DNA from 2 places in the Alteromonas sp. H02 genome. Region 2 is predicted to be linked to the other one. Evidence: predicted binding sites of a transcription regulator. Region 2 holds the regulator's gene; the other holds the start of a gene.
What was found. The regulator FliA, encoded in region 2, starts transcription of late flagellar genes. The targets are predictions, from matches to a motif close to CTAAAGNTNNNNNNNNNNNNGCCGATA.
Positions count from the first base shown of each region.

Region 1 (6,804 bases), 1.7 Mb from region 2:
GGTACCACCCGTTTTGGGCGCTATTAAAGAATACTCAACAGCGCCACAGTATGACTTTTCAGTGAGGCCACAAACCGCCGATAAATCCCTTATCGAACTGGCCGGTCAGGCCAGAACGACGTTGTTGTTTCCCTTTGAGCTGGCCCAGCAGGTTGTGTTGCCGGGGATCCAGGGGCAATATACTCTGGAGGAAGCGCTTAACCTTTTATTAGAAAACTCTCCTCTCACCATTCATAGGGATAATAAAGGTTATCTGACCATTGTTCCCAGACAGACTGAGCCTCCAGTTAACGCGCTCCGCGAAGAAAGCTCCAAAATAACCATTGATGAAGGGCCCGTATACGAGCGTATTTCAGTGCTGGGTAACCGGGCATCAGCACGTGGAGCATACGATTCGGCGGTGCCACTGGATATTATTGCTACCGATAATCCTTTTTTTGCCGGCAGTCAGACCATGCTCGATGCGTTAACTCAGGTGCTCCCATCATTTAATGTCAGTGCGCAAACCACCAACGATGCGGCTATGTTGGTGCGACCGGCAAATCTTCGCGGGCTGGCATCTGATCACACGCTAACGCTGGTAAACGGTAAACGCCGCCACCGTTCGGCCGTGATCACATTTTTGGGCGGCGGTTTGTCTGATGGTGCCCAGGGGCCGGACATTTCGGTATTGCCGGTGAGTGCTATAGAACAGGCCGAAGTACTTCGCGATGGTGCAGCGGCCCAATATGGTTCTGATGCTATTGCCGGAGTGATGAACTTTAAACTGAAAAGTACGCCGGGGCAGGGCAGTATTTCATTCACTGGCGGTCAGTATTCAGCCGGTGATGGAGAGCAGGTCAGCGTGCAGGTAAGTCAGGGGCTGGCTATTGGCCAGAAGGGGGCTCTGCAGCTGAGTGCCGAGTATCAACAGCAAAATCCTACCGACCGCAGTGTTCAGCGCGAGGATGCCCAGGCACTGCTTGATGCCGGCAATAAAGTTATCGCGATACCCGCGCAAAAGTGGGGCAGTGCAGCCATGGATCGAGATGTTAAGCTAGCGGCAAATCTAGTTGTGCCTGTTTCCCGCCAGCATGAAGTATACGCTTTTGCGCTGGGCACCAGTCGGGATATGGAAGGGGAGTTTTATTTCCGCAATCCGCAGCGTCGGCAGGGCGTATTCGTCGCTGGTGCGAGCCAGCCTGGTGAACTGCTAATTGCCGACCTGGACGGCTTAGGTGAAGGCATTGAATGCCCAACCATTCTGTTAACGGGTGATAATGTACTGGCTAGTGCTACATACCAACAAATTGCCGATGAACAAAGTGCGGTGGGGCGTAACTGTTTTGCGTTTAACGAATGGTTTCCAGGCGGGTTTACGCCGCGCTTTGGTGGCCGGGTGAAAGATGGCACATTTTACGCCGGCAGTCGCGGTGAGTTTGGTGATGCCTGGCTGTACGATGTAAGTGTAGGAGCAGGCTATTCTGGTATTCGTTATTACATTAATAACACGGTTAACCCCTCGCTTGGGCCTGATTCGCCCACCACATTTCGGCCCGGAGGGGCTGCGCAAATTGAGCGTAATGCCAGTATCGGGCTCCTCAAAAGTCTGCCTACCGGCTTCTATGAGCCATTTACCCTGGCGTTGGGACTGGAATGGCGTAGCGAGCGTTACCGGCAAATTGCTGGCGAACAGGCTTCCTACGAGGTAGGACGTTTTGCGCAAAATCGCCAGGGGGTGAGCGCCGGGTTTTCGGTGGGCGCTAACGGCTTTCCGGGCTATCGACCAGAAACATCCGGTGAGTGGCAGCGAGAAACACGGGCTGTTTATGTAGATTTAACCATGCCTTTAAGTGATACCTGGTTCACTACGGCGGCGTTCAGAGCGGAAGACTTTTCTGATTTTGGTACTCACGTAGATGGTAAGCTAAGCCTTCGCTGGCAGGCCACTGAAACCCTTGCGTATCGTTCTTCGGTAAGTACCGGGTTTAAGGCACCTACTGTCGGGCAGAGCAATATCATTAATATCAGTACTAAATTTGGTCTTAATGGACTGGAAGATCAGATCACTTTACCACCTACCAACAGTGTGGCGGTAAAGCTGGGAGCCCGCGAATTAACGCCGGAAGAATCGGTTAATTTTAGTGTGGGCCTGATGGCCAGTCTGTCGCCTGCTGCGCAACTTACACTGGATTTCTATCAGATCTATTTAGCGGATCGTATCAGCACAACGTCGGCCATAGAACTGGATGAACAAACCGTCGGGCTATTACTTGAACAGGGGTTTGAAGAGGCTGAAACGTATCGCAGCGCGAAGTTTTTCACCAATGATTTTGATACCCGCACCCGGGGGCTGGACTTGGTGTTTAACTGGCAGTTCGACTGGCAGGGCTGGCAGCATCAGTTATTAGCCACGTTAAACTGGACTGATACCCAGGTGATCCGTGTGACCGCTCAGGATTACGAGCAGCGGGACGGCGCCGTAAATCTCACAACCCAGCGGATCAGAATGCTCGAGGACAACCTGCCAGCTTACCGGGCTAACATCAGCCTGACGCAATCATTCGGTGCGCACCAGTTAGCCTGGCAAGTTCATTATTTTGGTGCCTTTTATGAAGATCATCTCGACGCTTCGGCCGGCTACGATATCGAAGCGCCAGGGCGTTTCACTATGGATGCGCGATGGTCCTATAAACTTGCAGAAGACTGGAAGTTAACGATGGGGATCAATAATGTCTTTAATACCCAGCCTGAATTAAATCCACATCGCTTTGTTGCCGGAGCGAAATACCCGTCGACGAGTCCGGGGGGATTTGATGGGCGTTATGGGTTTATTGCGTTTATAGGGGGTTGGTAAAAATGTGGGACAAAAAAGGACGTTAGCCAACGTCCTTAAATAAACTTTCGTTAATGATTGTCGAGTCGATGACCTGTTGGGCCATTTGTATGCATTTGCCACATTGCGAGCCCAATTGCAGCTGTTCACGCAGATCACGTATATTGCCAACGCCACTGTCGGTTACCGCTTTGCGTATCGCGGTATCTGTTACACCGTAACACATGCAGACATACATAAAACATAAACTCCAATAACAATATGCAAATGATAATAATTGTTATTTGAGGTTATTGCAAATATTTTGTGCAGATTTATGATGGTTCGGTCACATATTGAGGAAATATACAGGCCATCTGGTCTGATGAGTTTAAAAAAGTCTGTAACGTCAATTGTATTTTCATTTATTGCACTCACTATATCAGGCAGCAGCAGATACTGATGTGATATAGATCACAACTACTGCCATTCACATAATGAAAATGGAGAATAGATATGAGCGTACTTGTTGGACGTCCAGCCCCGGATTTTACTGCAGCAGCCGTGTTAGGCAGTGGTGAAATTGTTGACAGCTTTACCCTGAGCGAAGCCATTAAAGGCAAAAAAGCAGTTGTCTTTTTCTATCCACTGGACTTTACCTTTGTATGTCCGTCAGAACTGATTGCTTTTGATAAGCGTTACGAAGAATTCACTAAGCGTGGCGTTGAGGTTATCGGTGTATCAATCGATTCTCAGTTCTCGCACAACGCATGGCGTAACACCCCTGTAAATGAAGGCGGTATCGGGCCGGTTAAATACACGCTGGTTGCTGACACCAAGCACGAAATTTGTCAGGCCTATGACGTTGAGCATCCGGAAGCAGGTGTTGCGTTCCGTGGTTCTTTCCTGATCGACAAAGAAGGTCAGGTACGCCATCAGGTAGTTAACGATCTGCCTTTAGGTCGTAATATCGATGAAATGTTACGTATGGTTGATGCGCTGGATTTCCACGAAGAGCACGGTGAAGTTTGCCCGGCTGGCTGGACTGAAGGTAAAGCGGGTATGGACGCAAGCCCTGCAGGTGTTGCTAAGTATCTGTCTGAGAAGTCAGAAGAACTTTAATCACGATTTAATTAACGAAAAGAGGCACTCCGGTGCCTCTTTTTTTTGCTTTGATTTTTTAGCTCAGACGATCCCTGACTTACGGCTATAGTGCTAATTACTAAACTTAGTTTTCGTCTGGTGCGGGTAATGGCCAGCCGCCCAGACTGGCATAGCGATTAAGGATATAGCAGAACAATTCGGCAGTTCTTTCGGCATCGTAAAGGGCGGAATGGGCTTCGTTCTGATCAAAGCTGATGCCGGCGGCCTGACAGGCCTTTACCAATACGGTTTGCCCTAAAGCAAGCCCGGCGAGTGTGGTGGTGTCAAATGAAACAAATGGGTGGAATGGCGTACGTTTAATATTGCAACGTGCAATCGCCGCATTCACAAAACCCTGATCGAACGTGGCATTATGCGCCACTATTACGCTGCGCTGGCAGTCCGCGGCTTTCTGCAGCTTGCGAATATGTTTGCATAAACCTTTCATCGCTTCATCTTCACTGATTGCGCCACGTAAAGCGCAGTCAGGATCGATGCCATTAAAATCGAGTGCAGCTTGTTCCAGGTTTGCCCCCTCAAACGGTGTAATGTGCGCATGAAAGGTTTCGGCTGGCGCTAACATGCCATTGCTGTCCATGCTCAGAGTCACGGCGGCAATTTCTAATAAGGCATCGGTGGTGGCGTTAAAGCCCGCAGTCTCGACATCAATGATAACCGGAAAGTAGCCTCTGAAGCGTTGTGACAAAGGGGGAATTGTTTGTGACATATCACTCTATATCTGGTGGTTGAATAGTAAACCTGACGGTAATGGCGGATGGACCCAGTGTTCGGATAATCAAACAAAGTTCTCATCAGGGGCGGAATTATGTCAATATTAGCGCTGACTATCTACCCGGTGCTAAACTTTTATTGTTCGTTGACGATAAGATAGAGACGAAGGTTAACAGGTTTATCGATTGCTGAGGCTATACATGTTGAAATCGGTTTCGCTTATTTCATTTTCCATTGGATTTTTGGGGATGGCTGCTACGCCTGTGCAGGCATCGCTGCGTCAGTACCATTCAACGGTAGAAAGCTCACAGTGGCAACTTAGTGAGCAAACCCGGCTAAGCTGCACTCTCAGTCATGCATTACCCGGATACGGTGAAGCCCAGTTTACCAGTGAAGCGTCCAAGCAGCTCAATATGGAGTTTGTGCTGGATATGAATCTGCTGCCTAAGAAATTTGGCACGGCCGCAGTTTATGCGGTGCCCCCGAAGTGGATGCCCGGCGTCAGGGCCCGGCAAATTGCCGATATGACCTTGCGCACCCAGTACGATGGTGACTTGCCCGAAGATACCGCCTGGACCATGCTTAGCGAGCTGGAAAAAGGGTTTTGGCCAACCATTTATTATCAGGACTGGTACAACCCGAATGATAAGGTTGCCGTAGGCCTTAACGCCAGTAACTTTGCGCCGGTGTATCAGGAGTTTGTCAGCTGTGTGGCCAATTTACTGCCATACAGTTTTGACGACATCAGCTACACAGTGCTGAGCTATGAGAAAAACTCTACCGAGTTGTCCAAATATTCCAAACGACGCCTGCAAATGATAGGCGACTATTTGCGTGAGGATAACGAACTGGAACTGGTGCTGCTTGATGGCTATACCGATAGCTACGGCGGCTCCTGGAATAACCAGCAGCTATCGGTAAAACGCGCTAACGAAGTAAAAAATTTCCTTACCGACTTAGGCGTAGGTGAGGATCGCATCGAAATAACCGGGCATGGTGAGAAACGGCATATTGCGCCCAATACCACCAGTCAGTCGCGGGCAACGAACCGCAGGGTAGTGGTCAGGATGGCAAAATCCTGAATCTGTTGAAGCATAAAAAAACCGCGATAACTTTCGCGGCTTTTTTACAGGGTCGTGGTTACTGGCTTTGTAAAAAGCGCTTTACCGGCGGAACCTGGTCGGTAAACAGCCCGTCAAACTGCCATTTTTTTATGATCAGCATCAGTAACTGATCTGCACTTATCCCTGGCGGTAAAGCATCTGTACGATAAGTATAGGGATGAATTAACAGGCCTTGTTGTTTTGCGGTTTCGATCCAGGGGGTTAACTCAGTCGTGGGTTTGCCACCCTCATACCGGGTGACATGACCAAGCCATGGTCCAATACCCTGAACATAACGGGATAACTCTTCGATACCTTCCTGTGTTTTTAATTTATCATAGTTTGTTGGGGTTTCGTTCCAGCTGTTCTCTGCCAACAGCTGTATTAGTTTTACCTCGGCCCCAAGTTCCTCTCTCAGACGTTTAATTTCAGCAAAATCAAAGCACTGAATGTAGATGTTGGCGCTGACATCATCGAGATGATGTTCACGTAATACCTCAAGCACCGCTTTACTGATATCTACGCCCTGTTCCCGATGCCAGGCAGGCGATTTGATTTCAGCGTACAAACCCACGGATCCACCGGTAGTAGCATTAAGAGAAAGGATTGTGCTGATATGTTCCTCAAACGTTGCAACAGAAAACGGACCGTTGCCCTGATAACGATTTGAGTAGACCTGTTTACCCTTTGCATCGGTGCGTTCGTGGACGTTTAGTGACCTGAGTTCAGACAGGGTAAAGTCCAGCGCATAATAACGCCCGTCCTCGCGGTGTCGGATGGGGAAAACCGTTTCTACATTGGTAACCCTTTCCAGATGAATATCATGTAACACCACCAGGTGGCCATCGCCTGTCATCACCAGATCCTGCTCAATGTAGTCTGGTTGCTGGGCGTAAGCCATGGCCGTGGACGCCAGCGTATGCTCAGGCAGGTAACCCGACGCGCCGCGGTGAGCAATGATATCGAACGCCATGGATTGAAATGACACCAGAGCGGTCAGTGACAGGATTCGCAGTGTTTTTACAGAGACGT
Region 1 covers NZ_CM185021.1:1,898,760-1,905,563, forward strand. The annotation lists gene AC566Q_RS08685 (TonB-dependent receptor plug domain-containing protein) at 62-2,836, shown strand; gene AC566Q_RS08690 ((2Fe-2S)-binding protein) at 2,859-3,053, opposite strand; gene AC566Q_RS08695 (peroxiredoxin) at 3,311-3,916, shown strand; gene rnt (ribonuclease T) at 4,023-4,664, opposite strand; gene AC566Q_RS08705 (flagellar protein MotY) at 4,918-5,751, shown strand; gene glpQ (glycerophosphodiester phosphodiesterase) at 5,810-6,804, opposite strand, start outside.
Region 1: AC566Q_RS08705 (flagellar protein MotY) is a predicted target of FliA. The motif match lies at 4,797-4,823, and genes of this name have one in related genera.

Region 2 (6,804 bases):
TGAAGCCGACTTTTACGGTTCTATGGACGGTGCGTCAAAATTTGTAAAGGGCGATGCCATCGCCGGCCTGTTCATTATGCTTATTAATATCGTCGGCGGCCTGTTTATCGGTATGATTCAGCATGATCTGTCTTTCGGCAATGCGCTGGAGGTCTACACCATCCTGACCATCGGTGACGGTCTGGTGGCACAGATTCCTTCATTACTGCTGTCAGTGGCCACCGCCATTATTGTGACGCGTGAAAATGAAAGCCAGGAAATGGGCAGCGAGATTACCACCCAGTTGGGTAACAAAAAGGCGCTGTATATTTCTTCCGGGATCCTGTTTGTTATGGGTATTGTCCCCGGTATGCCTCATCTGGCCTTCCTCGGCTTTTCGGCGCTGGCCGGCGGCTATGCGTACTATCAAAGCTATGCTGAAAAACGCAAGGCTGAGCAACCAGCCCCTCCGGTAGTCAGCGATAACCCTGAAGACAATGTACCGGCAGAGATTAAAGAACTGGGCTGGGATGACGTTCAGCACGTGGATACCATTGGTCTGGAAGTCGGCTACCGTTTAATTCCGCTGGTGGATAAAACCCAGGGCGGCGAATTACTGACGCGGATTAAAGGGGTGCGTAAGAAACTGTCCCAGGAACTGGGCTTTTTAATCCCGCCGGTGCACATCCGCGATAATCTCGATCTCGATCCTAACGCTTACAACATTTCCATGCTCGGTGTGACCATTGGCGATGCCGAAGTCAGCCATGACGAAGAGCTGGCGATTAATCCTGGCCAGGTTTTTGGCAAGCTGGAGGGACGGGCTACCCGTGATCCAGCCTTCGGCCTGGATGCGGTGTGGATTAAGCCAGCGCAGCGTGAGCATGCGCAAACCCTGGGTTATACCGTGGTTGATGCGGCGACTGTGATTGCAACCCATCTGAGCCAGTTATTAACCAACAATGCTTATCAACTGCTGGGCTTTGAAGAAGTGCAGCAACTAATGGATATGCTGGCCAAACATAATCCAAAACTGGTTGAAGGGCTTATCCCGGATCTGTTGTCGCTGGCAACCGTGGTAAAAGTCCTGCAAACCTTGTTGTACGAGGGCGTGCCTATTCGTGACATGCGTACTATCGTACAGACGCTGACTGAGTATGCCCCGAAGAGTCAGGATCCTGACGTATTGGTCTCCGCCGTTCGCATTGCCCTGAAACGCTTAATCGTGCAGGAAATTAACAGCGGTGGAGCAGAACTGCCGGTGATCACTTTGGCACCTGAATTAGAGCAGATGTTACATCAGTCATTACAGGCTGGCGGCGATGATGGTGCCGGTATCGAGCCGGGGCTGGCTGAGCGCCTGCAACAGTCGTTGCAACAGGCTGGTCAGCAGCAGGAACTGGCGGGTGAGCCAGCCGTATTATTAACATCGGGCATGTTACGCCCGGTATTGTCGAGATTCTTAAAGAATGCAGTGAGTGGCTTGCATGTATTGTCGTACCAGGAAATCCCGGATGATAAGCAGGTACGCATTGTTTCGTCCGTCGGTCAGTAATCTGACAGGCACCCTGATACCTAAGAGGTCATTATGAAAATTAGACGATTTTTTGGCAAAGACATGCGTGAAGCATTAAGCCAGGTAAAAAATGAACTGGGTAGTGATGCGGTGATCATGTCAAACCGCAAAGTGGCCGACGGCATCGAACTGGTAGCGGCCTACGATAAAGAGCCGGTCGCTAAATTATCGGTACCGCCTAAACCCAAAGCGCAGGTAGCTAAGCAAAGCGAAGGTGGTTTGCCGACCTTGAGTGAAATTATTGGTGATGATGGTCCGGATACCCTGCGTGCTCTGCTGGAGAAGCAGGCTGAGCAGAAGGCCGCCGTTGCCCAGCGCGTTGAAGCAGCCAATGCGGAAGCGGAAAAACGCGCGCCTGCTAAACCCGCTCCTGAGGTTGCCCCGGCTAAGCCGGAAACCCCGGTATTTGATGTCGAAAACGAAGAAACCGAGCTTAGCGGTGGTAGTAGCCTGGCCGATATTCGTGCTGAAATTGCCTCACTACGCAATGTCTTGCAGTTCCAGTTGGCTGATATACAACAACAGCAACACTCGCGGCTTAAACCGCAGCAGCGTTACCTGCTTCAGCAGCTTTGCGACATGGGCATCAGCCAGACGCTGGCAGCCCAGCTGGTAACTTATACCCCGGCCGAGTGCAACGAGCGTGAAGCCTGGTTGTATCTGCTAAAACTATTGTCCAATCGTCTGACCACTAACAACGATGATATTCTTACCCAACAGGGTGTGGTGGCGTTGGTCGGGCCAACCGGTACCGGCAAAACCACTACCATTGCCAAGCTGGCTGCCCGTTATGCACAAAAGTACGGTGCCGACCAGGTTGCTCTGATTACAATTGATACTTATCGCATTGCTGCCTATGAGCAGTTAGCTACCTACGGCAAAATAATTGGCTGCCCGGTTCGTAAAGCGCAGTCTGGTGAACAATTAGCCGATTTGCTGTTCCAGTTACGTAATAAACGCCTGGTACTGATTGATACCGCAGGCTTTAGTCAGCGCGATAGTCGCCTGATCAGTCAGTTGGCTACCTTCGGCCAGGTGAGCGGTCAGCAGGTAAAAAACTATTTAGTTGTGCAGGGTAACACGCAACAGGCTACACTTAAGCACATAATAAATGCCTATAAGAGTATTGATTTGCAAGGATGTATCATCACTAAGCTGGATGAGTGCTATAGTTTAGGTGAGGTGATCAGTAATGTAATTGAAGCGCAGTTGCCAGTCAGTTATGTTGCCGATGGCCAACAGGTGCCTGAGGATATTCATGTTGCTAATGCAAAATCTATAATCTCTTTAGCAGCAAAGCTTTATAAAAAGTATGGTTTGAATCATACTAATAGCAGTTCCGATGTAAACACAGCACAGGCAGTATGATTGAAGACCAGGCGAGTAGCTTACGAAAGATGAATCAATCACGATTAATCAAGGTAATAGCCGTAACTGGCGGAAAGGGCGGAGTAGGGAAAACCAACGTTACTCTGAACACCGCTATTGCAATGGCAAAACAGGGCAAAAAGGTCATGGTTCTGGATGCAGACCTTGGCCTGGCCAACGTAGACGTGATGCTGGGATTACGCGTAGAGAAGAATCTGTCTCATGTGTTGTCCGGCGAATGCACGCTTGACGAAGTACTGGTAACCGGTCCGCATGGGATCAAAATTGCCCCGGCGACCTCCGGTACCCAGTCGATGACCGAGCTGTCGCCCACTCAGCATGCGGGGCTCATTCGTGCATTCAGTGAACTGCGTTCGCAAATCGACGTGCTTATTGTCGATACGGCCGCGGGTATTTCTGACATGGTGCTGAGCTTTTCAAGAGCATCCCAGGACATTCTGGTAGTGGTATGTGACGAACCCACCTCACTCACTGATGCCTACGCACTTATCAAGATCCTTAACCGCGATCACGGCATTTTCCGTTTTAAGATAGTGGCTAACATGGTCAGGGACGTGCGTGAGGGGCAGGAGTTGTTCAGTAAGTTGTCGAAAGTTACCGGTCGCTTCCTCGACGTGGCGTTGGAATTAGTGGCAACTATCCCCTTTGATGAAAATATTCGCCGGGCGGTTCGTAAACAAACCGCCATTGTTGATGCATTCCCATCATCTCCGGCATCGGTCGCCATTGGTCAACTGGCTACAAAAGCACTGACCTGGCCTATCCCGGCGCAGCCTGGCGGACACCTTGAGTTCTTCGTCGAGCAATTGATCGCGTCGAAGGTGGCAGGGAGATAGCGTGAATAGCAAAGCTGCAGCGTACAAACAACAAACCGATAAAGCGCAGCTGGTTGAGCGACATGCTTCTTTAGTTAAACGTATTGCTCACCATTTAATGGCGCGGCTGCCAGCCAGTGTAATTGTTGATGACCTGATCCAGGCCGGTATGATTGGCCTGCTTGAGGCGGCGAAAAACTTTGATGGCAGTAAAGGAGCCAGTTTCGAAACGTTTGCCGGAATTCGCATCCGTGGTGCCATGCTGGACGAAATTCGCAAGGGTGACTGGACACCCCGGTCGGTCCATAAGAACGGCCGGGCCATTTCTGATGCGATCTCCCAGGTAGAGCGTGAAACCGGGCGGGATGCACGGGATGTTGACATTGCTGCTAAACTCAATGTGTCGCTGCCCGAATACCACCAGATGTTATCAGAGGTCAATGCCGGCAAACTGGTTGGTATTGAAGACTTAGGCGTGTCTGAAGACGTGATAGCGACGGATGAGTCGCGGGGCACGGATTCACCGCTGGAAGATTTAATGCAAGGTTCATTTCAAAAAGCGCTGGCGCATGCTATTACTACATTACCAGAACGTGAAGCGATCGTACTATCCTTGTATTATGACGAAGAATTAAACCTGCGGGAAATCGGCGAGGTTCTCGAGGTAAGTGAATCACGGGTCAGTCAAATTCACAGCCAGGCGATGTTAAAACTTAAAGCGCGCATGCGGTCCTGGCAGACTGGTGAGTAACATTAACTATACTAACAATATGACTATCCTCACTGGAGGCAATTTTGGATAAGAATATGAAAATTCTCGTGGTAGATGATTTTTCTACGATGAGACGTATTATCAAAAACTTACTCAAAGATCTCGGCTTTTCCAATATTCAGGAGGCCGATGATGGAAGTACTGCGCTGCCAATGCTGCAGCAGGGCGACTTTGACTTTGTAGTAACCGACTGGAACATGCCTGGCATGCAGGGGATCGACCTGCTGCGCGCGATTCGTGCTGACGATAGCCTGAAGCATCTACCGGTACTGATGGTGACTGCCGAGGCGAAAAAGGAACAAATCGTAGCAGCCGCCCAGGCGGGTGTTAATGGCTACGTAGTTAAACCGTTCACTGCCGCTACACTAAAAGAAAAACTAGAAAAGATTTTTGAACGTTTAGGTTAATCCAGTAACGTGTTTAACCGCCGAGGACAACTGGATGACTGAAAATAAGAAAGTCCCCATTACGCTGGATGAAGCGAAGCAGTTGGTTACCTTTCTGGAAGAAGGTGATACCGATTCTGCTAATGCCCTGCTTGACGCTGTCACCATGAAAGAGTCTGTCGAATTATTCGCTGAGGTGGGTAAGCTTACCCGTCAGCTGCACGACTCATTAAATAATTTTCAATTGGATGAACGGATTGCCGGTTTGGCAAACGAAGATATCCCGGATGCGCAAACCCGATTAACCTACGTTATTGAAGAAACCGAAAAAGCGGCTAATACTACAATGGATGCTGTTGAACAGAGCATGTCGATTGTGGAAACCATGAAAGGGCAATTAGACAGTCTGATGCCTGAGTGGAAAAAATTAATGAACCGCGAAATCGAACTCGACGAATTTAAATCCATGTGTCTTGACCTGGATAAACATCTTGAGTCTTCGTTGACAGATGCCGATAAGATGATGGGGCTACTCACCGAAGTGCTGATGGCGCAAGGGTATCAGGACTTAACCGGTCAGGTTATCCGGCGCGTAATAGAGCTGGTTAAAGAAGTAGAAGACAGTCTGGTCCACATGCTTACTGTGTTCGGCGGAGCAGAAGTGACAAAAGCTGCCAAAACATCGCAGCCGAAGGTCGAAAAAGCAATTGTTGCTGAAGGGCCAATTATTGATGCCGAATCGCGCGACGATGTGGTGTCTGGCCAGGATGATGTGGATGACCTTTTATCCAGCCTGGGTTTTTAGGGGAGCGGATACATGTCTTTTGATGTCGATGAAGATATATTGCAGGATTTTCTGGTTGAAGCCGGAGAAATTCTTGAGCAACTCCAGGAGCAGTTAGTCGAGCTGGAGAACAATCCAGAGGATAAGGACCTTCTCAATGCTATATTCCGGGGCTATCACACGGTAAAAGGTGGTGCCGGATTTTTGTCACTGACCGAACTGGTCGAGATTTGCCACGGTGCGGAAAACGTTTTTGACGTTATGCGCAATGGCCAGCGTTCTCTTACGCCGGAGCTCATGGATACTATCCTGCAAGCCACCGACGTTGTGGTCGAGATGTTTGAAAAGGTCAAAATGCGCGAGCCGCTGGAACCGGCTGACGCGGCGCTGGTTGAAACACTGCATAAACTCAGTAATCCCGAAACACCCGGAGAAAATATCTTTGGCGACACTCAGGAAGAAGCGCCCGTTGCCGAACCCGAACCTGTTGTAGAAGAAGAAACGTTCGAACTGGAAGAAGATACCGCTGCTACAGAAGACCCAGCAGAGCTGATTGAAGACATCACAGAAGATGAGTTTGAAGCGTTGCTGGATGAACTGCATGGCACCGGTGGAGCACCGGGCGCATCGGCCACTAAAGCGCCAGCTCCGGCTCCTACACCAACACCTGCGCCTACAGCCAGCAGTGGCGGTGAGGAAGACATTACCGACGATGAGTTTGAAGCGCTGCTCGATGAGTTACACGGTAAGGGCCAGTTTGGCGGCGAAGCTGCTGCACCTGCTACCCCGCCACCGGCCAGTCCGGCTCCGGCCGCAGAGTCGGCAGGCGATGAAGAAATCTCTGATGACGAATTTGAAGCCTTACTCGATCAATTACATGGTCAGGGTAAAGGTCCGGGTGTTGGCGCACCCAAAGCAGACAAACCGGCTGAGAAGCCACGGGTAAAAGTCGAAAACAAGCCACCCGAACCGGCTAAAGCCGAAACGCCAGCGGCCAAACCGGCAGCTAAGGCGCCTGCGCCAGCCAAAGCCGAAAGTAAGCCGGCTGCAACGGCTAAAGCAGCCGAACCTGCTGCCAAAAAAGAAGAGAAAAAAGCTGCACC
Region 2 covers NZ_CM185021.1:3,553,851-3,560,654, reverse strand. The annotation lists gene flhA (flagellar biosynthesis protein FlhA) at 1-1,534, shown strand, start outside; gene flhF (flagellar biosynthesis GTPase FlhF) at 1,568-2,923, shown strand; gene AC566Q_RS16495 (MinD/ParA family protein) at 2,920-3,780, shown strand; gene AC566Q_RS16490 (RNA polymerase sigma factor FliA) at 3,782-4,510, shown strand; gene cheY (chemotaxis response regulator CheY) at 4,555-4,938, shown strand; gene AC566Q_RS16480 (protein phosphatase CheZ) at 4,973-5,722, shown strand; gene AC566Q_RS16475 (chemotaxis protein CheA) at 5,735-6,804, shown strand, end outside.